DNA from 3 places in the Colwellia sp. Bg11-12 genome. Region 1 is predicted to be linked to each of the others. Evidence: riboswitches for the same ligand, from Rfam matches in the RefSeq annotation. Region 1 holds a riboswitch; each other region holds the start of a gene.
The links. A riboswitch is a leader RNA that binds a small molecule or an ion and turns the genes downstream of it on or off. The one in region 1 is predicted to bind cyclic di-GMP.

Region 1 (8,509 bases):
TGAATCAGTTGGTGAGTATGCGCGTAACAATCTTGTTGATGCGGTCATTTTAATGAGCCATAGTGTTTCTTTAGATGCCGCATGTCTATCGGTATTACAACAAGAAACAATCAGTTATATGGCGTTGTTGGGCCCCACCCATCGAAAAAATCAGGTATTGGACGTTGCAAAACTTAAAGAAGAGGCGTTAACGGTCACGTTGTCTGGTCCTGCGGGGCTTGACTTAGGTGATGAGTATCCTGAGAGCATCGCTTTATCGATTATTAGTGAGTGCCAAGCAAGCTTAAATAAAAAAACAGCCACTTCAATAAGTGGTGTACTTAATAAATTTATGAGTTGTTAATTTCAACTCACTTATTGGAGAGACAAATATGATTGCATTCAAGTTAAATGGGAAAGATGTTTCCTCTACTTCCGAGGGCGACACACCGCTGTTATGGGTTATTCGTGACGAACTTGGTTTTAAAGGAACAAAATTTGGTTGCGGTATTGGCATGTGTGGGGCCTGTACTGTGCACATTGACGGAGCTGCAGTTAGAACATGTTCTTTTCCATTACAAGCGGCGATGAATAAGAATATAACCACAATAGAGGGGTTGAATAACAATCATCCATTACAAAAAACATGGATTGATGAACAGGTACCCCAATGTGGTTACTGCCAATCGGGACAAATCATGCAAGCAGCAACATTGCTAGCAAAAAATCCATCGCCGAGTGAACAAGAAATAGTTGACCATATGAGCGGTAATTTGTGTCGCTGTATGGCATATGCTCGTATTAAAAGTGCGATTAGCAGTGCTGCAGATGTTATGTCAGCTGATGTGCAGTATTTTGATCCCACCTCTTCAACACAACAATCATAGGGCGTATGACAATGCAAAATATTAAAGATGCAAAAAATAATGTCAGCTTATCTCGCCGTCGTTTTTTAGTGGGTACCGTTAGCAGTTCACTTGTCATGGCTTTTGCGCCACTGGCTAGCGCAGCGAGTTTAACGTTAAGCCCACAAGAAACGCTACAAAGTAAATTGTTTTCACCCACCGTTTGGTTTGAAATTAATCCTATGGGTGAAATTAACATAAATATCGCTAAGGCTGAAATGGGACAACATATTGGTACTGCGCTTGCTCGCGTTGTTGCTGATGAATTAGGTGCTGATTGGTCGAAAGTATCGATAACTCATGTAGATACTGATCCTAAATGGGGATATATGGTTACAGGGGGGTCGTGGTCTGTATTTCAAACATTTAAACCTCTTTCTCAAGCCGGCGCCGCAGGTCGTATTGCATTAATAGAAGCCGCAGCCAAAATATTAAATTGCCCTGTTGACCAATGTCGTGCTGAGAATGGAGCAGTCGTTTACCAAGACCGTTCAATTAGTTTTGGTGATATCGTTGCCAAAGGTACGTTTAACCGTGCTTTTACTCCAGAAGAAATTGACGCATTACCACTTAAGCCAGCAAGTAAAAGAACGCTCGTTGGAAAACCTGGTTTAGCGCTTGATATCCCTGCTAAGACTAATGGCTCAGCCGTTTATGGTATTGATGTCGAATTGGCTGGTATGGTCTATGCTCGGCCTATTCTTCCGCCTACCCGATACGGTAGTAAAGTAACAAATGTTGATGATAGTGCTGCCAAAAAGGTAAAAGGTTATCTTGGTTATCATATTTTAAAAGACCCCAGTGACCTGATTCAAGGTTGGGTTAGTGTTCAAGCCGATACATATTATGGCGCGATAAAAGCTGGTGATGCTTTAAAGGTAAGTTATCAAGCAGGTAAAACAGCTAAAGTCAGTGAGCAAGATATTATAAAAGAAGGTGAGCGTTTAGTTGCTGATGAGAGTGAAGGTGGCTTGTTTGTTAACGAGGGCGATTTTTCAGCAGCGAGAGCGAAAGCCGATAAAACTATCGAAGCGACTTATCGTACGCATACCGCGTTACACTTTGCTCTAGAGCCAGTTAATGCAACAGTGGAAGAGAAAGATGGTCTCTGGCACGTTTACACGGGTAATCAATGGCAATCGTTAACTTTGCCAGCGATCGCCAAAGCGCTACAAGTTGCTGACGATAAAATCGTTATGCACCAGCAATATTTAGGGGGTGGATTTGGTCGCCGTTTGTTTGGTGATTATGCTATTCCTGCTGTGCTGACCTCTAAAGCGGTTGGTAAACCAGTGAAAATGGTCTTTACTCGAGAAGATGATTCTAGATTTGATCAACCAAGATCACCTTCTGTTGCTTTATTTCGAGCTTCATTTGACCAAGAGAATCAGCTGACCGGTATGGAGCATGTCTTTGCCGCTGGCTGGCCAACTTTAACGATGGCGCCAGGGTTCATGCCTGAAAGTCTAGATAAAAAAATTCGTGTAGACCCTTTTTCAACGAGTGGTGCTGACCACTGGTACAGCATAGAAAATAATCGTGTACGAGCGATTAATAATGACCTAGCACAGCAAACCATTTTGCCTGGATTTTTAAGATCAGTCGGCCAAGGTTGGATTGTTTGGGGAGTGGAGTCGTTTATTGATGAAATTGCGCATCAAATGAAAGCTGATCCGATTGATTTTCGTTTATCAATGCTCGATGGTCTAGGTAAACAAGCCGGTAAAGCGCCTGAAAGTGTAGGTGGTGCCAAGCGATTAGCGAATGTGTTGAACATACTTAAGCAAAAAACAAAGAATGTTAAACTAGCAAAAAATGAAGGTATTGGTATTGCAATCAGTGCCGGACAAGAAAGAACTATGCCAGCTTGGATGGCTTGTGCGGCACAGGTACATGTTGAACCAAGTTCAGGGAAAGTGACGGTTAAAAAGCTCACTATGGTCGCTGATGCAGGTGTTATTGTTCATCCTGATGGCGCATTAGCGCAAGTACAAGGTTCTATGCTCTGGGGAACGAGCTTAGCATTACATGAGCAAAGTCCAATAGAAAATGGTCAGGTGAGTAATACTAATTTACATACGTACTCACCATTGCGTATGAATGATATGCCTGAGTTGGATATTGAATTTGTAGAAAGTGATGAGTTTCCTGTTGGTTTGGGGGAGCCTGGAGTGATAGCGATAGCGCCAGCCATCGCCAATGCTATTTTTCAAATAACAGGGGTTAGAGTGAGAGACCTTCCTATTAACGCTGAAGCATTAAAAGGTGCTTAAGGCATCGTTTATACAGTAATAGGCGATAAGTAAACTAACCCTTATTCGTTGATTTATTAAAACCCTTTGTGTCGTTAACTACGCACCAAGGGTTTTTTTATGGAAGGTCAATAGAGGTTAAGCGAGTCACAGCAGACTATTGCACTATAAAGGTTTTATTTCTCAGCGAGATTACAGAGTAGTTACATGCATAATATTAAACTCTCGCGTTTTGATAAAAAGTAACCTATAACTAAATATTAAATCTTTATTATCATTATGTTATAAATTTTTTGAGGTTGATTAAATGCAAAGAATGGGTTCAATGACAAAGTATTTGGCATTTTTATCTGGTGTGCTATTTAGTTTAATGATCATATTTTTCATATATTCCTACATATTAAAAAGTCAGCTTTTGGAACAGGGAGAAAATATACTTGCCGATTTAGTGAATACCACAGAGCAAGGATATAGTGTTTTAGCATCATTAAATAACAAAGGTTTTTCTAACTGCTCTAATGAAAATTTATTGGCGATGCGAAAATCTCAATTTGAATCGAACGATATTAAAGATATTGGTTTCCTTAACAATGATTTATTAACCTGTACAACGGGTATTGGTCTTTTAGCTAAACCTATAAAAGAAACTTCACCTAATTTGATACTCGACGGGCATAAGTTTTGGTTTAATCATAAATTGATAACCTTTGATAGAACGCTTCAAGGTATTGTTATACGTAAGGATAATTACAATATAGTCGCGTCGTTCCAAGGTATTTTATATGAACACAGAAAATTTAATGAGTATGAGTTATTAGCTGTTAAGGGTGATGAAATAACACACCTTTTTGGAAAACCAGATCTTTATCAACAAAAAGCAAAAATGGGTAAGCCTTATTTTAGTACGGGATTGTTATCACACTCTTTAGAATTATGTGGCCCTAAAGGGATAATATGTGTGGTTATTCAACAGAAAAACTTTTCAGAATTTCAAGTCGGCCCTGTTTTATTAATTTTAATGTTTATATCTTTAGTCTCAGGCGTTGCTACTTTGCATGCGTATCAATGGATGTACAGTTACATCTATAGTACGAAAAGAAGAATAAAACTAGGCTTGTCTTTTAAGGGCATTAAACCTCATTATCAGCCTATAATTGAACTAAAAACAGGTAAAGTTATGGGGTGTGAGCTACTTGCTCGATTTGAAGATCATATTGGTCCTCTTTACCCTGACCAATTTATTTCTGTCGTTAGTGAGTTAGACATGTCTTGGCTCATGACGGAACATCTTATTTTACAAGCAATAGATGACTTTAAAGAGATTAAAGTGATTGATAAGCCATTTTACCTCTCCATTAATGTTTTTCCAAAAGATATTAATAATGGCAATATTCTTAAAGGTGTTGAGCTGTTAAAAAATATAACGCCTAACCTGCAAATTTGCTTTGAGGTAACAGAAGATGAAGAGTTACATTATAGTAAGGTAGGAGATACATTAGAAAAGCTTTCAAAAAGCCACATAAAAATATCTATCGATGACTTCGGTACAGGTTACTCTAATTTATCTCAGTTAAAGTTGTTAGATATTGATACATTGAAAGTAGATAAGTCATTTATTGATGAAGTGGAAACAGGTTCTATTCGGTCGACATTAATCCCTAATATTGTTTCGATAGCAGAAAAATTAGAGGCAACTATTATTGCTGAAGGCATTGAAAATAGATTACAAGTTGACGAATTATTGAAAATGGATATTGAACTTGGACAAGGTTGGTATTACGCAAAAGCTTTACCCCTTAATGAGTTTAAAGAGTATTTGCTCAGTAATAGTGATTACAAGTTTACTGATAGCATAGGATCATGAGCTAAATTTGGCACAAACAGTGAAGTTTCACTGTGACCTTTTTCGATTGATCCATGTACTATCCATCTATAAAAGTTTGAAGAAAGACAATTTATTTTCCAATGCCTATTGATGAAGCCTCAGTAAATACTGAGGTAACAATTTTTTATTTTTTAAAAAAAGAAACTTTAGGTTCATTGTTAGTTCTTGTTATCTATTACTTTTATTTCTCGTCATTTCTTGTTGTGATTTATTGTAATTTCATGTCTAATGCAAACATAACAAGTTAATAGCAAACTGATCGTGAGATCAGGACGCAAAGCCACCAGTCTACTGCAGATTAGATAGTGGGGCTACCAAGGTTATTACGTATATTCATTCTCTACTATACGTTTCTCGGGAGGACCTTCTCTCGGCGTCCTAACTTTCTTCTATTCGCTTTTCTTGTTTATTCAAATTTACGTGTAAATCATAAATGGATTTCTATTTTTTTATACTAAAGCACTTAGCGTATTTACTTTTTTATCAACGCTTTAGCTCAAAGCAAACTTATTTATAAAGACGTTTGCTTTAGTTAAAACAATATAATAAAGAAGTATCTCGGCCTTACAGAAGTAACAAAGCTAGCTAAGTCAAAATATAAGGATGCTTACAGTGTATTTAACTATTTCAGTACTGGTTGTTCTCTCTTTGTTATTAGGTGTATTAGTTGAATTTATGAAAAGCATAAAAGAGAGAAAGTGGGTCGACAAGAACAAAAAATACGTGAAGTTACAACAGATTGTAACGCGTGGACAGCGATTACTTCAGGGCTGTATGTCATTATCTTTAACCGCAGTCAGTTCGATAGTTTGCTTAGAAAGAAATTTAACGGCGCTAAATGCATTAATAAAGATAAAGCGTACGGAAAATCGTCTTGAGGCTAAAGCTGAAATAGAAAGTAAACTGCTCCATTTTCGCCAACTCCCTCCAGCGGAAGATAATTTTTATGCGCTGCTATCCATACCTCATAACGAAACAGAATTGCGGGCGATACTAAATCACAGCATGATGTTAATGATGACTTTAAAAGCAGATCAATTTAAAGGGTATGTGAATGTTGCCGATGTACAAGAAGAATTGGATCAGCTCGACATATTAACAACACGTTTAAAATCTTCGATTTTTCATATTCAAGCGAGACAAGCCTTAGATAATAAAATGTATCACGAAAGTGGTGTCTTAAATGAAAACTCACTCGCTTTATTAACAAACATAAAATCTACAGATGAGGCGATAATAAGTTTAATAAACGAAAAAATTGATGTCATAAAACTTTTCAACGAAGGTGTGGCTGGGGTTGTTGAGGCGAAGAACCATGATTTTCACGATAAATTTAAAAAACAGAGTGAAGGGCAGGAAAATAATGTGCTTAGTGACGGTTTAGATGATTTTATCTGGCAAGGTCGTAAAAAACCTTCTAAAACAACCAGCTAAAATCTTATTGTCATAAAATGATTTAGTATGTTATTTGACGCAGTTAAAATTGATACCGCTTTAGGTGATATGAAAGTTAATAAAAAAGGTGATTTTGGGTTAATAGATAGATTATTACCCGATCTATTTATTATTAATTTAAAATTTAAATAATAGTAGATGACTAAAAATGAAATGTTTTTTTATCTTCGCTTCGCTCAAATTCCTGACGGATTAGGAGAATAATAATTATGAAAGTATATACCGCAAGACAAGCCATATTGAACCGAAAAGAAAATGTTGTAGCATATGAGTTGTTATATCGAGGCGGGCCTGAAAATTTCTTTCCATCAATTAATCCCCATAAAGCAACGTCAAAATTAATTATGAGAACTCATCTTAATCAAGGGTTAGGATTAATAACTGATAATAAACCCGCCTTAATTAACTTCCCTGAAGAGTCTATTTTAAATGGGTTACCTTTAATTTTACCGCCAAAGCAAGTCGTGATAGAAATACTTGAGACCGTTTCCCCTTCTGATGAAGTTTATCAAGTATGCAAAGATTTATATCACCAAGGTTACCATTTAGCCTTAGATGATTTTGTTTATAAGCCTGAATGGAATCGTTTTTTCAATTTAATGAAACTGATCAAGTTTGATATTCAAGCTACGCCACTTGATAAAATATCCCCGTTAATTAAGAAGCTAAAAGCGAGAAAGAATCTTAAGATTCTTGCCGAAAAAGTTGAGACTAAAGAAGAATTTTTACAAGCAAAAAAATTAGGTTTTAATTTTTTTCAAGGATATTACTTCTGTCGACCTGAAATGTCAGAAAGTAATGAAATAGATAGCCACCAACCCATTTTGTTAAGTTTGATTCAAGAGTGTCTGAGAACAACATTGAATATTAAACGTATCACCAGTTATTTTGAGCGAGATGTAGGGCTTTCCTTTAAGTTATTTAAATTTATTAATTCTGGCATCTTACCGATAAGCCAAGAGATAACATCGATTAAAAGCGCATTAATATATTTAGGCGAAGCCCAAACTAAGAAATTAATTCTACTTTTAGCTGCTGGGTCGTTAGCTAAAAAAAAGCCAAAAGAATTAACACGACTCGCTATTATTAGAGCAAGATTTTGTGAATTAATCGCAGAGAAAACGATACCTGAACATACAGAGGCTAGTTTTCTGGTTGGGTTGTTTTCTTTGTTAGATGCAATGCTAGATGCACCACTTGATAAAATAGTGAATAGCTTATCGTTACCTGCTGAGGTAGTCGCAGCACTAACAAGCGATAAACCCTCTACGTTAAAATATATTCTTAGCACGGTTAGCTATTATGAAAAAGGCAGTTGGTATAACACCAAAAGAAATGCTCAAAGGATTAATGTTGATTATGAAGAATTAGCTGATTACTATCAAAATGCATTGGTGTGGGCACGTAAATATAATGACGATCCTGTGACAGATTTTGAATAAACCGGTTTTGAATAAAGTATATGATACTTTATGTCTCTTCTTCGATAGAAATAACCGTCACTATTGCCGTTAAACGGTTAATTTTGGTCATCCATAATCCTTCCCTCCTAAGGTACCGCTTAGATACAATAATGGGCCTTAAATAATTATTTTTAATCATTAATTTATTTTATAGACTGCTTCAACACCGTAATAAATGTCAGTGCCCGCTTTATCATGCACAATACGTTGCTCTTGATAGGTACCGGTAGCATTATTTTCCCAAATGAGCACACCTAATAAAACAGCGGCAGTAAACGACTCCCCGTGAAATATATAATAATGGGCATCAATTGTTACGCCTGCTATTAAAATAGGCATCACCGGAAAGACATTTTAGAGGTATTCAACCACCATAAGCTGTGAAGACTCGTTTCCCAAATAAAAGTTGTTACACTTGTCATGTTAATTCACTTAGTGAGTTGGCATGTTGTTTTTTACAATCAATTGCCCTTTGGGAGTCAGAGACAGTTAGCTTCATTTGCGCAGGAAATGCCCTTGATATGTTTGTTTATGTGGTGTTATTTATTGATGAGGCAAAAGCTAACCATG
Region 2 (8,509 bases), on a different contig from region 1:
CGTTTCAACAACTTGATGATTAATCGTTTTCAAACAGTCATTAGTCACTATTAATTTATTTCACTGTTTTTGCTGAAAATAACTTCAATTCAGCTTATGATCGGTTATATATTAAATTTTGTTTTATTGGGCAAATATTCTATGTTGAATTTTTTACCTCGACTGCTTATTCACATTCTTTCACTCACTATTTACACCATAAATACGATTTTTTGGTTAATTCCCATTATTGTATTTTCATTTTGTAAGGCTGTTATTCCTCTAAAGTTTTCTCAAAAAGTATTCAGTTATTTATTAGATCAAATGGCGAGTAATTGGGTCGCCGTAAATACGTTAATTCAAAAGCTGTTTAATAAAACAGAAATCAAGGTGACTGGTTTAGAACAACTCACCATGAAAGAATGGTATTTAGTGATTTGCAATCATCAAAGCTGGGTTGATATTGTTATTTTGCAGCGAATAATGCATAAAAAAATACCTTTTTTAAAATTTTTCTTAAAAAAGGAACTTATCTTTGTACCTTTTTTAGGTTTGGCTTGGTGGGCCCTCGATTTTCCATTTATGAAACGCTATAGCCAATCATTTATTAAAAAAAATCCGCATTTAAAAGGTAAAGACGTTGAAACGACTCGTAAAGCTTGTGCTAAGTTCAAGCATAAGCCAGTAAGTATCATGAACTTTATTGAAGGGACACGTTTCACTAATGAAAAGCACGATAAGCAGAGTTCTCCTTTTCAAAACTTGCTAAAACCTAAAGCGGGTGGCATCGGCTTTGTATTGGAAGCCATGGGTGGCAACCTCCATAAAATAGTTAATATTACGATTCATTACCCTGAGGGCATCCCAACATTTAGTGACTTTTTAGCGGGGAGAATTAAACAGGTCAATGTGAATGTTGATGTTTCTGAAATTGGTGATGAACTTATTGGCGACTATGTTCGCGATCGTGCTTTTAAAATTAAATTTCAAAAATGGGTTAATCAGCTCTGGCTTGATAAGGACCAAAAACTTATCGAGTTTAATCGAAGCAACCATTCAAAATAGCATTAACCGGTAAAAAGGAAGTTTAAATGAGTGAACACATTAATATATGGTTAAATAACCAAGGTATTGAACAAGCCTATTTAGCGATGGGCACAATGATTGTCGGATGCTTGCTCATCTTTGTAATATCAGCATTAGGATATTATCTCGCAAAGTATCAAGTACTTGTACTTGTGAACAAAATTGTCAGTAGAACAAAAAATACATGGGATGATCTTTTATTAGAACATAATGTATTTTCTCGCTTCGCTTTTTTAATTCCCTTGTTATTACTACTATTCTTAACGCCTATCTTTCTTCCTGAACATGCATTATTCGGCACCGTTTTAGTGGTTTTTGTAAAAATAGCCCTAAGCTTTCAAATTGCCCGTTCTATTAGTGCTGTGTTAAACGTCATTAGAAGCCTATATCAAAATACCGCCCGTGAACGTTACTTGCCATTAAGCTCAACTATTCAAGTAATAAAATTGCTGATTTATTTGGTTGCGACTATTTTAGCCGTTTCATTTGTATTAGATAAGTCACCTATTTATCTACTGAGTGGCTTAGGGGCATTAACGGCTGTTCTACTATTAGTGTTTCAAGACACCATTAAAGGTTTAGTCGCTAGTATTCAAATTTCAGCTAACAAAATGGTTGCTCCTGGTGATTGGATTGAAATTCCTAATTATGGGGCTGATGGCGATGTCATTGATATTGGTTTAAATACGGTTAAAGTGAAAAACTTTGATAATACGGTTACAACCGTTCCCACTTACGCCTTAATAAACGGCTCGTTTAAGAATTGGCGAGGCATGCTCAATTCAGGGGGTAGACGAATTAAGCGTAGCATTATTATAGATATCAATAGTGTTTTGTTCTATCAAAATGAACAGATTGAAAAACTTAAAGAAATAAGTTTATTAAAAGATTATTTGCAGCAAAAGTCTGATGATATAGCGATAAGTTTAAAGACAGCTAATTTATCTGGTGATAATGTTAATAGCCGACAATTAACCAATGTCGGCACTTTTCGCGCGTATATTACCGCTTACTTGTCTACACATGACAAAATACATCATGAAATGACATGTATGGTCAGACAGTTAGCGGCAACAGAGTCGGGCTTACCGTTGGAAATTTATTGTTTCAGTAATGATCAAAACTGGAAAAATTATGAAGCTATTCAAGCCGACATTTTTGATCATTTATTTGCCATGGCACCGATATTCAGCTTACGCGTATTTCAACATCCTACCGGTTATGACTGGCAAAAAAAATAAGGTCTGTTAAGCCTAACGTTGGCGAACCACCCCTTCTTGCATCGTCGAGGCAACAAGCTGTCCTTGACGGTTAAATATTTGTCCTTTCACCAAACCACGGCCTCCACTTGCTGACGGACTGTCCATGACATAAAGCAACCAATCATCAAAACGAAATGGACGATGAAACCACATGGCATGATCAATAGTGGCAATTTGTAAATTTGGCTGCCAATGACTTAAGCCATGTGGGAATAAGGCTGTCGGTAAAAAAAGGAAATCAGAAGTATAAGCCAACATATAAGTGTGGATGCGTAAGTCATCAGACAATTTACCGTTTGCTTTTATCCACATTTGAGATTGCGCTTCGGTTTTTTCTGGCTTCAGCCAGTTATACGACTTAACTGGACGCATTTCTATCGGTTTTTCAGCTAAAAATTTTCCTCTGATTTCTTCAGGTATTTTATCTTGGTTATCAAAAATAAAATCAGTGTAAGAAGCTAACTCTTCAGGTGGGGGTACATCTGGCATAAGATCTTGATGCTCAACACCTTCTTCATGCTGTTGAAAAGAGGCGGTCATGTAAAAAATATCTTTACCATTTTGAATAGCCTTAACACGGCGGGTGCTAAAGCTTTTACCATCACGGATATTCTCTACTTCATAAACGACTGGTTTACTCGCATCACCAGGACGTAAAAAATAAGAATGAAGTGAATGGACATTACGCGCCGAATCTACTGTTTCTTGTGCGGCTGAGACGGCTTGCCCCATGACTTGTCCGCCGAATAGCACTCGAAAACCTAAATCTTGACTTTGACCACGGTAAATTCCTTCTTCGATCACTTCTAATTGTAATAACGAAGATAAATCATCCAACACTTGACTCATAATATTTAGCACTCACTGGTAGAAAATTTCGACTATAACATATTTATAATTTATATCTTTAGCAGCATTTTAAAATTGTTGAAAATTCATACGCTGCAAGGTAGTATCTACTTATATCGAATATAACAGACTAAAAATACGAAGAGATTATAATGGAAGCGTTACTAGAAAGAGAAGTGTTATTAGAGAGAAGGCAATATACTCCTGAAGAAGCATCTTTATGGGATAAACTATCACTCGCACAGAAGTTTGCTGCAAGTAGCATGACACAGTTTGGTTACGACTTATCTTTTATCAGAAATAGTAATAATGGCAGTTTAGCTATATTACAATGCAATGGTAAAACAGCCACGATTAATGGTGAAGGTGAAGTAAATTCAACACCAAGTATTACTATTCGACCTTAAAAATAAGCTCTCTTATTATTTGTTATTTTCAAAAAAAGCTGTTCCGGATAAATGCCTTAACTAAGCATCTTCCTTTATATTACTAAGTAATAGCGCTTCAATTAAAGAAATGTAGCCACTTAAATTATTACTTGACCACATACGCTTTATGCTCGCATCTTGTTTAGACACATAAGCGACTAATTTGTTAAAGCTTTCATCGCCGTAACTTTCATAACACTTTTTAGCGATAGGTTGCAGCTTACCCTTTCCTTTTAAACACTCAATAAAAATAGCGGCATAGTTATTAATAAGCGGTGTAATGATCTCAATCGTTTCGAGCTCGAGTATTTCATTTTCTTTAATTATTTGTAATCGATTTTTCACAAAGCCCTCATGTCGCTTAGCGATAAGTGCCATTGAGTCCATGTAAAGCTTATTTTCTTTTTGTGTGCTATAGAATTCTTTTTTCGCATTAGATAATGCTCGTTGTAATCCTTCCGCCCGAAAATAAAAATAAACACTCAAAGCAATGAAAAGCACTGCTATGGATAATACAAAAATCATATAAAACCTATTAATATAAAAACAATATTCTATTACGCTTTAGTGGTTTCACTTAAACGTGACAAAAAGATATAAGGATCAATATCTTGAGCAGTTGGCAAGCCGTAAGCATAACCAATTTTCACCGAATAATCTCCCAAATTGGCGAAGAATCTTACCTTAATTGCCTCAGCTAGACCATGTAATTTAGCGGCTATTTCACTTTCTGTTTGATGAGGCCCTAAGAGTAGATATTCACCATCGTTAATAGTGCCTGCTTCATCAAATTCACCTTTTGATTCATTAAGTAAAGTCGCTAATGTTTTCGAAACCTCAAGCATAATTTTGTCATTAAAGTGAAAGGATAACTCTTGCCAATTGATCACTGACAAATAACCAACCGCGAGTGGATAATCATATTTTCTCGCCATCTTATAGTTTAGCTGATAGTTTCTTTTGGTTTGAGAGGGAGTGACTAAATAAAATATTGGTTGTTCAACTTCATCATAGACCTGTTTCGACCGCAATGTTCTTTGTCTTAACCAAAAATAAGCCAACGTAATCAGCAAGATAAAAACTATAAAACTTAAAAGATATATTATCTCTTTTTGAGCGATATACTTTGCACTAAACTGACTGTGTAATTTACTTTTTTCAGTCAAATTGAGCATTAATTTTAGACTTTTGTTATTTGCACTCAACATTTGAGGAGTATTAATAGCTAATGATGGCTGGGACTTTTTTTGAAAATGTTGGAGGAGCTCAAGATAATTTTTGTGCAGTTCTAAGGCATTTTTATAATCGCCATTTTGCTGGTACATATCACTAAGTAAAAGTAACAATTTACTCTGTTTTATTGATAACTTTACATTTTTAGCCATTAATTCAGCTAATTGAAGATAATGTTGATATAAAGCGTTATTGTCTAAATGATTTGCAGTCTCAGCCAATAAGATTAATGAAGTTAAATAAGGTTTATTTAAGCTTTTTTCATTAAATGTAGCGCTTGCCGATAACAGCCAGTTGTGTGAATCTTGAAACTCTCTTTGTTTAAGTAATACCTCTGCCAAGCCTAACTTAGCATAGGCAACACGAATTGGAGCGTTTTTATTTTCACTACTTTTTTGCGCTTCCCAATAAGCATTATAGGCATCATCAAGTAAATTTAACTGAAAATAAGCACGCCCTAAATGTAGGTAAGTTTGATCAATATTTGCCAGTTTATCTAAATCAAATTTTAGCGTTAATAATTTATTTTGCATGGTAAGTGCAGTTTGATAATCTCCTAAATAATAGTGCGCTGTTGCCAATATCTCTAACAAGCAAAGGTGATCCCTATATTGAGGATTCACTGATATTAACACCTCAACTTGATTAAGATCATTCATCGCTAAATCATTTTCACTTTGCAAAGCATAGCTAACCGCTCGATAACTGAGTGCAACCAATCGATATTTCAAAACATCAGAGGACTCTGCCATTAAAATTACCCTTGTGGCAAAATCTTGTGTTTGCGCATATTTTTCCTGTAAATAATAACCATGGGCAACTTTAAGGAGTAAATTGAATTTTATCGAATGACTAAGTCCTTGCAAAGAGAGCCCGTCCTGTGCAAATTGCAAAGCATCAGCATCTTCGCCTTTATTATTAGCAACATCGGCAAGTAAAATAAAGATTTTACCACGGGTTTGCGTCGTATAATTTTCTCGGGATCCAAGAATATTTATTGATAGGGTAATTATTTCTTCATACGGAAGGTTTTCAGATTCTTGTAAAAAATACCGTTCGACATCTTTAATATTTTGTTCAATCTTTAGAGTATCACTAGCAAAACAAAATGAAGTAACCATAAAAAAGCAAAGAATCACCAGCAATTTATAAAACATTATTAGCTAAAATCCTTGATTTAATGAGTAGTTATCAACTATAAATTTATCTTTTATTTATAGGTTTAAGTTAAAGTTCAACGAATATTCATAATAAAGGTTTACAAGCATAGTTCAACGCTTATAATGAAATTCGAGTTTCTAAAACTCGAAAAGGGCAAATCTAGTGAAAGCTAGAGACGCAAAGTTACCGGTCTAAGGGGAAACCTAAGATAGCGGAACTGCCAAATTTAGATATAGTGGGGGCTTGTCTATTCTTGAACAGTTTGCTTTCGGTATACTTTGCGCGCCTTCCTCCCTTTTTCTACCACTCAATATCTAGATACTAAATAACAAGTGTTAATAAAAGCTCTATTTTTTTCAATAAAAAATATATCTGGCACTTTACTTGTTTTTACTAGAAGATAGGCTAACAAAATTTTACTTGGGTGCTTATATTGAGATGGAACGATGAAATATCATGATTCCATAAAACAAGCTGAACAAAAAATGAATATGGCTGTAAAACAATTACAGCGGTGGTATTTGCCTGTCAGCCCTATTAATTATGCAGTAAGCTACGAATATATTAATAAGAAAAATATTCCACTTAATACAACCATTGAAAATCAACTTACCTCAGGTAAGAAACTCGATAATTTCTTTATTGAAGAAAACTACCGTCAATACATTTTAGGTCAGAGTAACTTCAGAGACGAAATTATTGATGAACTAGAAGAGGTTGTTACTCATGTTGAGAAAAATAGCCAAAAGTCATCTTTAAGTATTAATAAACTTATTACCAACCTAGATAATAATATAGATCACTTACAATCTTCTGATAAACAAACAGCAATTTCTGCAGCAAATAGTATACGCCATGCATCTCAGGCATTTAAACTACACCAACAAAAGTTTGCTGAGCATATTTCATTGACTTGTGAAAAGACACGTGCATTACAAGTTGAATTGAAAGAAGCACGTAAAGAGATTTATATGGATCCCCTGACAGGGCTTTATAATCGTAAAGCTATGTCTAAACATTTAGACTTATGGTTAACAGAAGATCCAAACCGACAGATTGCAGCGATTTTAGTCAATGTAAATCAACTGTCAGAAATTAATACACAATTTGGTCATTTAATTAGCGATGTTCTATTGTCAAAAATAGCCAGTAAAGTTAATAGCTATGTTGATGACAGCGGATTGCCGATTCGTTCTGGCGAAGATGAGTTTTTAATACTCTTACCTGATGTTGATAAAGCAAGCGCAAGAGAAATCGCTGATAAAATATCACAGGGCGTTGAGAAACTTCGTTTTGTGAGTAGTAAATCGGGAATTAGATTACCTCGAATGACTTTATCAATTGGCGTGGAAATATTTAATATCGCTGAAAATGCCAACAATATTTTAAAGAAAGCTCGACGCTTGCTCCCTGATTACCCCCTTGACAATAACGCATTAATTTTTTAATAATTTACGAATAAGTCGATTCAGACTTTAGCTAATAAAAGTTTATTCTGGTTTGTAAATCAAAGAATTATGCATTGCTATTACTTAGCTTAAGAAAGTCAACGACAGCCATCCTCTTTTCTCATATACTGAAGCAAGTATAAAAATCCTAACGACTAAGAGAGAAATAAGTTATGAAAAAAATTACTTTAGCTGTTGCAGCTACTTTAATGATGGCATCTCCTGTTTTTGCTGGTGATGTTGCTGCTGGTAAAGCAAAAACTGGTATGTGTGCCGCTTGTCATGGCGTTGCAGGTATCTCTGCAGTTCCAATGTACCCAAATCTTGCTGGACAAAAAGAAGCTTATACGGTGAGCCAATTAAAGGCTTTTAAAGCTGGAACACGTAAAAATGCGATAATGGGACCTATGGCTATGGGTTTAAGTGATGAAGATATCGCAAATATTGCGGCTTATTACGCTAGTTTAAAGTAAACTTAATAATTATTGTTTAACCTCGTTCATCAATAATTATATAAAAAACGCTCAATTGAGCGTTTTTTTTTATGCATTATGCTGTTGAATAACTTGTAAAAAATCATGACCATAACGGGCAAGTTTAGTATCACCAATACCATTAATATTTAGCATTTGCTGTGATGTTTTTGGCTTTACGCGCGCAAGCTCTGATAACGTTGCATCATTGAAAACAATGAATGGCGCAATATCTTCCGCATCTGCAATCGTTTTACGCAAACTTCTTAATTTAACAAATAACACACGGTCATAACGTTTATCGGTTTTATCTTGTTGCCAGTAACTCGCTTTTTGTAACCTGGGCGAAGCTAACATTAAGGGTTCCTCACCTTTCAACACTGAACGCGATGCTTGTGTTAAGCATAATGCAGATTGTTGGGATATATCTTGTTGTAAAAACCCTAAATGAATCAATTGCCTAATAATGGCAAACCAATATCCAGGTGTTTTACTTTTACCAATCGCAAAAGTTGATACTTTTTCATGTTCTAGCTGTCTAACCTTTTCGGTTAATTCCCCTCTGAGTACTTGTACAACATGTTCAATGT
Region 3 (8,509 bases), on a different contig from region 1:
AGTGTGGAGCGAAGCTGAATTTAGTGAAGGATTTTCTGCCGCTAAGCGAGAAGCAATGTCGTCCTTTGGTGATGACAGAATGCTGGTTGAAAAGTATCTAACACAGCCTCGCCATGTTGAAATCCAAGTTTTTTGTGATAACCATGAACATGCTGTTTATTTATTTGAACGTGATTGTTCAGTGCAACGCCGTCATCAAAAAGTTATTGAAGAAGCGCCAGCTTTCAAAATGAGTGAAGCATTGCGCAAAGCCATGGGTGAATCAGCGATAAAGTCTGCCCAAGCTATCGGTTATCAAGGCGCGGGCACGGTCGAATTTTTACTCGACGTTGACGGTTCATTCTACTTTATGGAAATGAATACCCGCTTACAAGTTGAACATCCGGTGACTGAAATGATCACCGGCCAAGACTTAGTAGAATGGCAGCTCAGAGTTGCTGCTGGTGAAGTTTTGCCAAAAACTCAAGAGCAGTTAGTGATTAATGGTCATTCTTTTGAAGCGCGTATTTACGCTGAAGACCCAAATAATGATTTCTTACCGGCTACGGGTACACTAGACTTTTTACAACCACCAGCAGAAAGCGCGCATGTTCGTGTTGATACGGGGGTTCGTCAAGGAGATGAAGTAAGTGTCTTTTACGATCCGATGATCGCCAAACTGATTGTCTGGGATGAGAATCGTGAAAAAGCATTACAACGTTTAACAAAAGCTTTATCGGAATACCGTATTAAAGGTGTAACGACCAATATTGATTTTCTTTATAACTTAGCGACGTCAAAACCGTTTATAAATGAAGAAATAGATACCAGTTTCATTGAAAAATATGACAGTGAAATATTTCACGATAACGAGCAATCCTTAGCTGACGAATTACCCATGGCAGCGCTTTATTTAGTACTTTCATTGGCTGAACAAGCGAAAATAAAAGCGGCGACAACCACGGATCCTTTTTCTCCTTGGAATAATACCTCGGCATGGCGCTCTAACGAAGCACATAATCACCAAGTAGTACTTGCCCATAACGACATTGAATACCCTGTTACCGTTGAACAAAAGCGTCAAGGTGATCGAAGTTATTATTTAATTTCTGTCAGTGGTCGCACCGTTGATTGCCAAGGTAGAATTGAAGGCGATACATTGCATGTAAGTATTGATGGCTATCGCAGCCAAGCCACCATCGCCCATAATATCTCGAGCTCAGGTGACCAAATAAGTTTATATCGTCAAAACGGTGTTTTTAACTTTATTAACATTAAGCCTGATTGCGGCGACAATAATGCTGATGATAATCATGGCGGCCTATTAGCACCCATGAACGGTACTATGGTCAGCGTGTTAGTGAACGCCGGTGATAAAGTCGCTAAAGACCAACCATTGATGATCATGGAAGCGATGAAAATGGAGCACACCATTAGAGCCCCTGAAGACGGTACCATTGATACCTTATTTTACGCCGAAGGTGACATGGTTGATGGCGGCAGTGAGTTACTTGCTTTTACGCCAGAGGAAGTATAATGAGTTCTTTTGCTAATAATGAATTACCTAAACAAGTAAAAATCGTTGAAGTTGGCCCACGTGACGGCTTACAAAATGAAAAACAACAGATTAGCGCAGAAGATAAAATAGCCTTGATAAATTTGCTCAGCGAAGCCGGAGTCAATTACATTGAAAGTGGCAGCTTTGTTTCACCGAAATGGGTGCCACAAATGGCAACATCGAGTGATGTTTTCAATGGTATAGCGCGAAAAAAAGGTGTCACTTACGCAGCTCTCACTCCTAATATGAAAGGCTTTGAAGCTGCTGTTGCGGTAAATGCTAATGAAGTTGCCATATTTGGTGCCGCTTCTGAAGCCTTTAGCCAGAAAAATATTAACTGTTCTATTGCCGAAAGTCTCGAACGGTTTGAACCGATAATGACCGCAGCAAAACAAGCGAATATACCAGTACGTGGCTATGTGTCTTGTGTGGTTGGCTGTCCCTATGAAGGTGAAGTTGATCCACAGAAAGTCGCTGAAGTTGCTGAAAAACTTTACAAGATGGGCTGTTACGAAATATCGCTTGGCGATACTGTTGGTGTCGGTACTCCGATGAGCGTACAGAAGATGCTGCAAGCGGTAAGTGCCCGTGTACCAAAAGCTAAGCTAGCTGTTCATTTTCATGATACTTATGGTCAGGCGTTAACTAACATTTACACTGCTTTACAAAATGGCATTGCTGTTATTGACAGTGCCATTGCGGGTTCAGGTGGTTGCCCTTATGCTAAAGGCGCTTCTGGTAATGTTGCTACTGAAGATGTTGTTTATTTATTGAATGGTTTGAATATTGATACGGGTATCAATTTAGATAAATTAGTACGTGCTGGTTGGTTTATCAGTGATAAATTAGGTAAAACACCTTCATCTAAAGTGTCTAATGCGTACCGCGCACAAGCATAAATATAATAAAAAATAGCAGTGTATTATAAATACACCGCAGATATCAATTTAATGAGGATTGAATAATGGCCGGATTTGACAAAGTAGTATCAAGCTACGAAGAAGCGATGGCAGGACTTGAAGACGGTATGACTGTTATTTCAGGTGGCTTTGGTTTATGTGGTATTCCAGAGAACCTAATTAGTGAAATAAAACGTAAAGGTACTAAAGCGTTAACACTTGTTTCAAATAATTGTGGTGTTGACGATTTTGGTTTAGGTGTATTACTACAAGACCGTCAAATCAAAAAAATCGTTGCTTCTTATGTGGGTGAAAACGCTGAGTTTGAACGCCAAATGATGAATGGAGAATTAGAAGTAGAACTGACACCACAAGGCACACTCGCTGAAAAAATGCGAGCCGGTGGTGCTGGTATACCCGCTTTCTTTACAGCAACAGGTTACGGAACGCCCGTAGCAGAAGGTAAAGAAGAGCGTGAAATTGAGGGAAGAATGTATATCCTTGAACCTGCCATTAAAGGCGACTTTGCTATTATTAAAGCATGGAAAGCTGACCGTTACGGTAACTTGGTTTATAGAAAAACAGCACGAAACTTTAATCCCATGGCAGCAACAGCAGGTAAAATTACCGTTGTTGAAGTTGAAGAAATTGTTGAACCTGGTGAGTTAGACCCCGACCAAATTCATACCCCAGGTATTTACGTTGATCGCCTTATTCTAGGGTCATTTGAGAAACGCATTGAACAACGCACTGTTCGTATTGCTCAGTCATAAAATAATTTTGGAGGTTTAATCATGGCTTTATCAAGAGAACAACTAGCACAACGCGTAGCACAAGAATTACAAGACGGATATTACGTTAATTTAGGTATCGGCATTCCAACACTCGTTGCTAACTTCATTCCAGCAGGAATAGAAGTTATGTTGCAGTCTGAAAATGGCTTACTCGGCATGGGACAATTTCCCACTGAAGATGAGATTGACGCCGACTTAATTAATGCAGGTAAACAAACAGTCACTATGGCAAAAGGCGCTTCTGTCTTTGATAGCGCAGAGTCTTTTGCAATGATCCGTGGTGGTCATGTCGACTTGACCGTACTTGGCGCTTTTGAAGTTGATGTAAACGGTAACATCGCTTCGTATATGATCCCCGGTAAACTCATAAAAGGCATGGGCGGCGCAATGGATTTAGTTGCTGGTGCTGATAACATTATTGTTACCATGACCCATGCATCAAAGCATGGCGTGTCAAAATTACTCTCTAACTGTACTTTGCCATTAACCGGTAAAGGTTGCATTAAAAGAGTACTGACTGATTTAGCTTTTATTGAAATTAAAGACGGTAAATTCCATTTATTAGAGCGCGCGCCAGGTGTAAGTGTTGAAGAAATTATAAAACTCACTGAAGGTGAATTAATTGTACCCAATAATGTCCCTGAAATGAAATTTTAACAATTAAACACCACCTGTTTACCAGAAAAAAACAAAGAAGAGAGATGACTCTCTTTTTTGTTACAAATTTTCACCTCTGCTAAAAATCGCCATAATTTATAAACAATAGATACTTTTTAATTAAGTTCTTGTTTTACTTGTGAAATATAACCATAGAAAACAATTAATTTTAAATAAGTAGTCGCTCACCTTTACAATTTTGCACATTTGTCTTGCATTTAATTACTCAATTAGCAATACTAAAAGAGACAAAGAAAAGGCAAAACACGTGAAATCGTGTTACGCAAAACCACCGGTCTAAGGGATTTATGTTTTTATAATGTAGATCCTATGACAGCGGAGTCACCTCGTTATACAAGGTACATCCCGTGGTTTTTTCCTTTACTAACTAAATTTATTAAAAGGTTACTAAAATGAAAAAATTATTACTAGCTTCTACCATCACTATTTTAACACTGACGTCTGTTGTATCGGCGCCGAAAGCACAAGCATCTAACATTGCACAAAGTATTTGTCAGTATGTTGCTGCGGACGACAAAAAACGCATGCGTACATTTTTAAAAACGAATAGATTAAAAATTCGTAGTATCTTTAAAGGTATTGAGTGTAATGGACAGAATCTGTTGGCGTTTGCATCGTCTCAGGGTTCAGTTAAAACAGGTTCTTTGATGATTTCAAAATTACCAAAGAAAGTTGTCTCAGCTAACTTAACTATTTTGCAAGCCGGATCGCAACCATTGATAGACGCAGCTAACGAACGTGTTAGCAGCTAAACTTATTCTTTAGTAGACGTTATTTGTTAAACCAAGTGTACAGTTTTACTAGATAATAATTCTATGTCATTTAAAAAACCTGCTTCTGCAGGTTTTTTTTTCACCTATTTTCTTCCAAACCTATTTTTCACTCACTAAGCCCTAGCACAGCGCTATGAAACTGATTAAACTATACTCATATTAATAAAATTGCGATTTACATGTTAACCAAGAGAAATTATAAAGACAGTAAGAATGCTTTAATACTTACTGGTGGTGGGGCCCGAGCGGCTTATCAAGTAGGCGTACTTTCTGCAATATCCAAATTTGTTCCAAGAAATCATGGTATCCCCTTTCCTATTATATGTGGTACTTCTGCTGGTGCCATCAATACCACAGCATTGGCATGTTACTCGTCATGCTTTCATCTTGGGGTAAAGAAGCTTGAATGGGTCTGGAAAAACATTAATACCAGTAGAGTTTATCATAGCGACGGTATCAGAGTTTTTTCTCATTTAGCTAAAGGTATGCTCGCTAGTTTCCAAGCTGATTATGCGAATAAAAGTGCGCGTAGTTTACTAAACAATGCGCCACTTCGTGACATGCTAAATATGGTTGTTGACTTTAAGCGCATCGACGCCAATATTATACGCGGTTACTTATCAGCGGTTTCTATTACTGCATCAAGCTATAGTAATGGGGATTCAATCAGTTTTTATCAATCAGAAGAGTCTATTTCGCCATGGTTTAGGGCTAAACGTCGTGGTGAGCCTTGTCAAATTAACAGTGAGCACTTAATGGCCTCTGCTGCTATCCCATTGGTATTTCCTTCGATAAAAATTCGCCAAGAGCATTATGGTGATGGCTCTATACATCAGCTTTCCCCCTTAAGTCCAGCCATACATTTAGGTGGAGAAAACCTATTTATTATTGGTGTTGATCAACCTAAAGCCCCACTTCATAGTAAAGTAAACAACCCTCATCCACCAACAACATCGACTGTGGCTGGTCATTTACTTGATACTATTTTTTCAGATACGTTGCACAGTGACATAGAACGCTTAGAGCGAATTAACGAAACAATAAAGCTTATACCGCCAGAAGTGAGAAAAGAAAAAGATGGCTTAAAACCTATATCGTCTTTTCTGATTAATCCAAGTCATGACTTTAACGCTATCGCCGTAGATTATTTTTCAGACTTACCACTGTCTATACGTTTATTATTACGCAGCGTAGGCATTTCTAATGACTCAGAGTCGAGTATTGTGAGTTATTTATTATTTGAAAAAAACTATTGCCGCCAATTAATTAAGTTAGGTTTTGAAGATGCTATGGAGCAAGAAACGGCGATTCGAAAATTTTTGTCACTATAAAGAGTGCTCGTTATATTTGCTTAAAAGTCACCTTAGCCACCTTCTTGCACAAATCGTTCAACTCGCTCAACTCGTCTAGGCTTGCCACGAACGATCAATGTATCTTGTGCCTGAAGGATAGTCGCTCCATCTGGTTGTTCTGTTTCAACATCATTGCGGCGAAGCGCCACCACCGTAACCCTTTTTGTTGATAAGTTCAGTGATGCTATTGAGTGACCAATAGCAAAAGAATTTTCGGTCAGTATTATTGCATTTGCAAATTCAATGCGGTCCATTGCTTCAGGGCTCATGTCTGTATGCTCCCCTTGAAAAAAGCCATGTAAATGGCTGTAGTGGTCTTTACGTTCTTTTTGTACTCGGCGTATGATACGAGAGAAAGGAACGCCTGTTAACGATAACACTTGTGATACAAGCATAAGACTACCCTCTAAGCTCTCTGGAACAACTTGGTTAGCCCCCGCTTCCTGTAATGCTTGAAGTTGGTCGTCATTTCGAGTGCGTACGAGAATTGGCACATCAGGTGAGAGTGATCTAACTTTTTGAATAACCTCAAGCGACTGTTTATCTTCACCAAAAGCGATCACGACCAGTTTAGCTTGTGATAAATGAGCCGCTTGTAGCAATTCAGTTTGTCTTGATGAACCAAAGAGTACATTCTCGCCAGCGTCCCTCGCTTTAGATGTGCGTAAGGGATCTATATCTATAGCAACAAATTTGATAGATTCTTGTTTTAAAAAGCGACTCACAGTTTGACCAATACGGCCAAAACCACAAATAATCACATGATCACTTAATTCTGTTTGCTCGGGCAGTTCAGTTAAATGGTCGGTCTCTATCGGTTTTTCATTACTGAGCAGCAACGACCAACGACGGGCATTGTTAATCATATAAGGTGTTATCGCCATACTCAAAACCCCGGCACCTAATAAAATAGAAGCGGTTTCAACGGGTAGTAATTTAACCTGATTAGCTAAAGCAATAAGCACAAAACCAAACTCCCCCATCTGCGCCAGCATAAAACCTGCTGCCCACGCATCTTTAGACGCTTCTCCAGCTCGTTGTGCTAGAAAGGCAATAATGAGTATTTTCACGACCATAAAACTCACCATAACGCCGAGAATGGTAAAAGGTGAAGCGTAGACAATACCAATATCGAGCTTCATACCGACGGTAACAAAAAACAGCCCAAGTAAAATATCTCGATAGGGACGAATATCAGCTTCAAGCTGATGTTTATATTGGCTTTCCCCAAGCATCATCCCGGCAAGAAAAGCCCCTAAAGCCATTGATAAACCAAACCATTGTGTTAATGACGAAGCGACTAAGGTTACCAGCAAAGTCGTTAAAACAAACAACTCATCTGTCCTTACTTGTGCAACTAAATTAAATAAGCGTGGTAAAAGCCACTTACCCGCAAACATTAATAAAGTGACAACAAATACACCTTTTACTAAAGCAATCATAAGCTCTACAGCCATTGAGGTATCTGATTCTTGAGCAAACATAGGAATAATAATTAATAAGGGAACAACGGCAACATCCTGAAAAAGCAAAATAGCCACAGACAACTGCCCCGACTTTCGTTTCATTGCCCCCGTTTCGCTCAATTGTCGAATAACAATGGCTGTAGAAGAAAGCGCGATTATTCCGCCTATCACCAAGGAACTCGCAAATGTCTGGCCAAAAAATAAAGCAATGCCCATAAAAAAAACTAACGATATACCCACTTGTAAACTGCCGACCGCTAATACTAAGTGACGCATTGCAATTAATTTAGGTAATGAGAATTCTAAACCTAGGGTGAAAAGTAAAAAGACAATACCCAACTCAGCGAAGTGATCGTAGTCAACTTGGTCCTGCACCAACGATAAGCCATGATCTCCAACCAGCATACCTGCCACTAAGTAGGCTAAAATGGCTGGTAAATGTAAACGGCGGAATAGCCAAACGATAAGTACAGCACTTGATAGAATAGCTAAGAGTTCAAAATGACCTGTCACAAAAAATCCTTATTTTATAATGCACATCGGTAATAAGTTTATAAGAAATATATCGTTCATCTTTGAGTCTAAAACAATTATCGGTAGTTTGACAGCGGCAACTCATTGCCAGTAATCATTTGTCAAAAATTCGACAAAGTTTTTCTTAATATAAATTCATTTAATATCAATACACTAAAAAACAATAAATAAAATAAATTTTAGGTATGAAAATTGCTTAACCCTAATTGATAAAATAATCAGGTGACGATATGCAGACATTAAATTTAGTAGATAATCAGGGATTTCAATTTAACGCTTTTAAAGTGTTCGATAGTCCTGACCATGATAATTCTAATAGAAAGCTAGCGTTGATGGAACAACTCCAAACCTCATTAGAGCTTGACCGCTTACTCAATATTTTTGCGATGGAAGCAGCTAAGTATGTCGACTTTTCAGGATTATATTTTAAAAAAGGTGACATTAGCGCATCAATAAGAGGAAGTAGGCAAGGTAAA

Region 2: another riboswitch for cyclic di-GMP. It lies ahead of H4J39_RS06410 (GGDEF domain-containing protein); the one in region 1 lies ahead of H4J39_RS09870 (hypothetical protein).
Region 3: another riboswitch for cyclic di-GMP. It lies ahead of H4J39_RS17290 (DUF3718 domain-containing protein); the one in region 1 lies ahead of H4J39_RS09870 (hypothetical protein).

Annotation. Positions count from the first base shown of each region.
Region 1 covers NZ_JACGUZ010000071.1:202,751-211,259, forward strand. Annotated here, with positions in the region: gene H4J39_RS09850 (XdhC family protein) at 1-343, shown strand, start outside; gene H4J39_RS09855 ((2Fe-2S)-binding protein) at 372-866, shown strand; gene H4J39_RS09860 (xanthine dehydrogenase family protein molybdopterin-binding subunit) at 872-3,157, shown strand; gene H4J39_RS09865 (EAL domain-containing protein) at 3,444-5,000, shown strand; cyclic di-GMP riboswitch class I at 5,261-5,340, shown strand; gene H4J39_RS09870 (hypothetical protein) at 5,634-6,455, shown strand; gene H4J39_RS19165 (hypothetical protein) at 6,483-6,608, shown strand; gene H4J39_RS09875 (EAL and HDOD domain-containing protein) at 6,686-7,918, shown strand; gene H4J39_RS09880 (hypothetical protein) at 8,078-8,278, opposite strand.
Region 2 covers NZ_JACGUZ010000059.1:100,819-109,327, reverse strand. Annotated here, with positions in the region: gene H4J39_RS06440 (acyltransferase) at 142-1,044, shown strand; gene H4J39_RS06435 (mechanosensitive ion channel family protein) at 1,071-2,306, shown strand; gene tesB (acyl-CoA thioesterase II) at 2,319-3,176, opposite strand; gene H4J39_RS06425 (hypothetical protein) at 3,329-3,583, shown strand; gene H4J39_RS06420 (hypothetical protein) at 3,644-4,129, opposite strand; gene H4J39_RS06415 (hypothetical protein) at 4,162-5,994, opposite strand; cyclic di-GMP riboswitch class I at 6,141-6,223, shown strand; gene H4J39_RS06410 (GGDEF domain-containing protein) at 6,445-7,446, shown strand; gene H4J39_RS06405 (cytochrome c) at 7,620-7,919, shown strand; gene recQ (DNA helicase RecQ) at 7,989-8,509, opposite strand, start outside.
Region 3 covers NZ_JACGUZ010000081.1:15,018-23,526, forward strand. Annotated here, with positions in the region: gene H4J39_RS17270 (acetyl/propionyl/methylcrotonyl-CoA carboxylase subunit alpha) at 1-1,516, shown strand, start outside; gene H4J39_RS17275 (hydroxymethylglutaryl-CoA lyase) at 1,516-2,436, shown strand; gene H4J39_RS17280 (CoA transferase subunit A) at 2,502-3,209, shown strand; gene H4J39_RS17285 (3-oxoacid CoA-transferase subunit B) at 3,231-3,887, shown strand; cyclic di-GMP riboswitch class I at 4,136-4,237, shown strand; gene H4J39_RS17290 (DUF3718 domain-containing protein) at 4,301-4,660, shown strand; gene H4J39_RS17295 (patatin-like phospholipase family protein) at 4,861-6,012, shown strand; gene H4J39_RS17300 (monovalent cation:proton antiporter family protein) at 6,045-8,012, opposite strand; gene H4J39_RS17305 (GGDEF domain-containing protein) at 8,264-8,509, shown strand, end outside.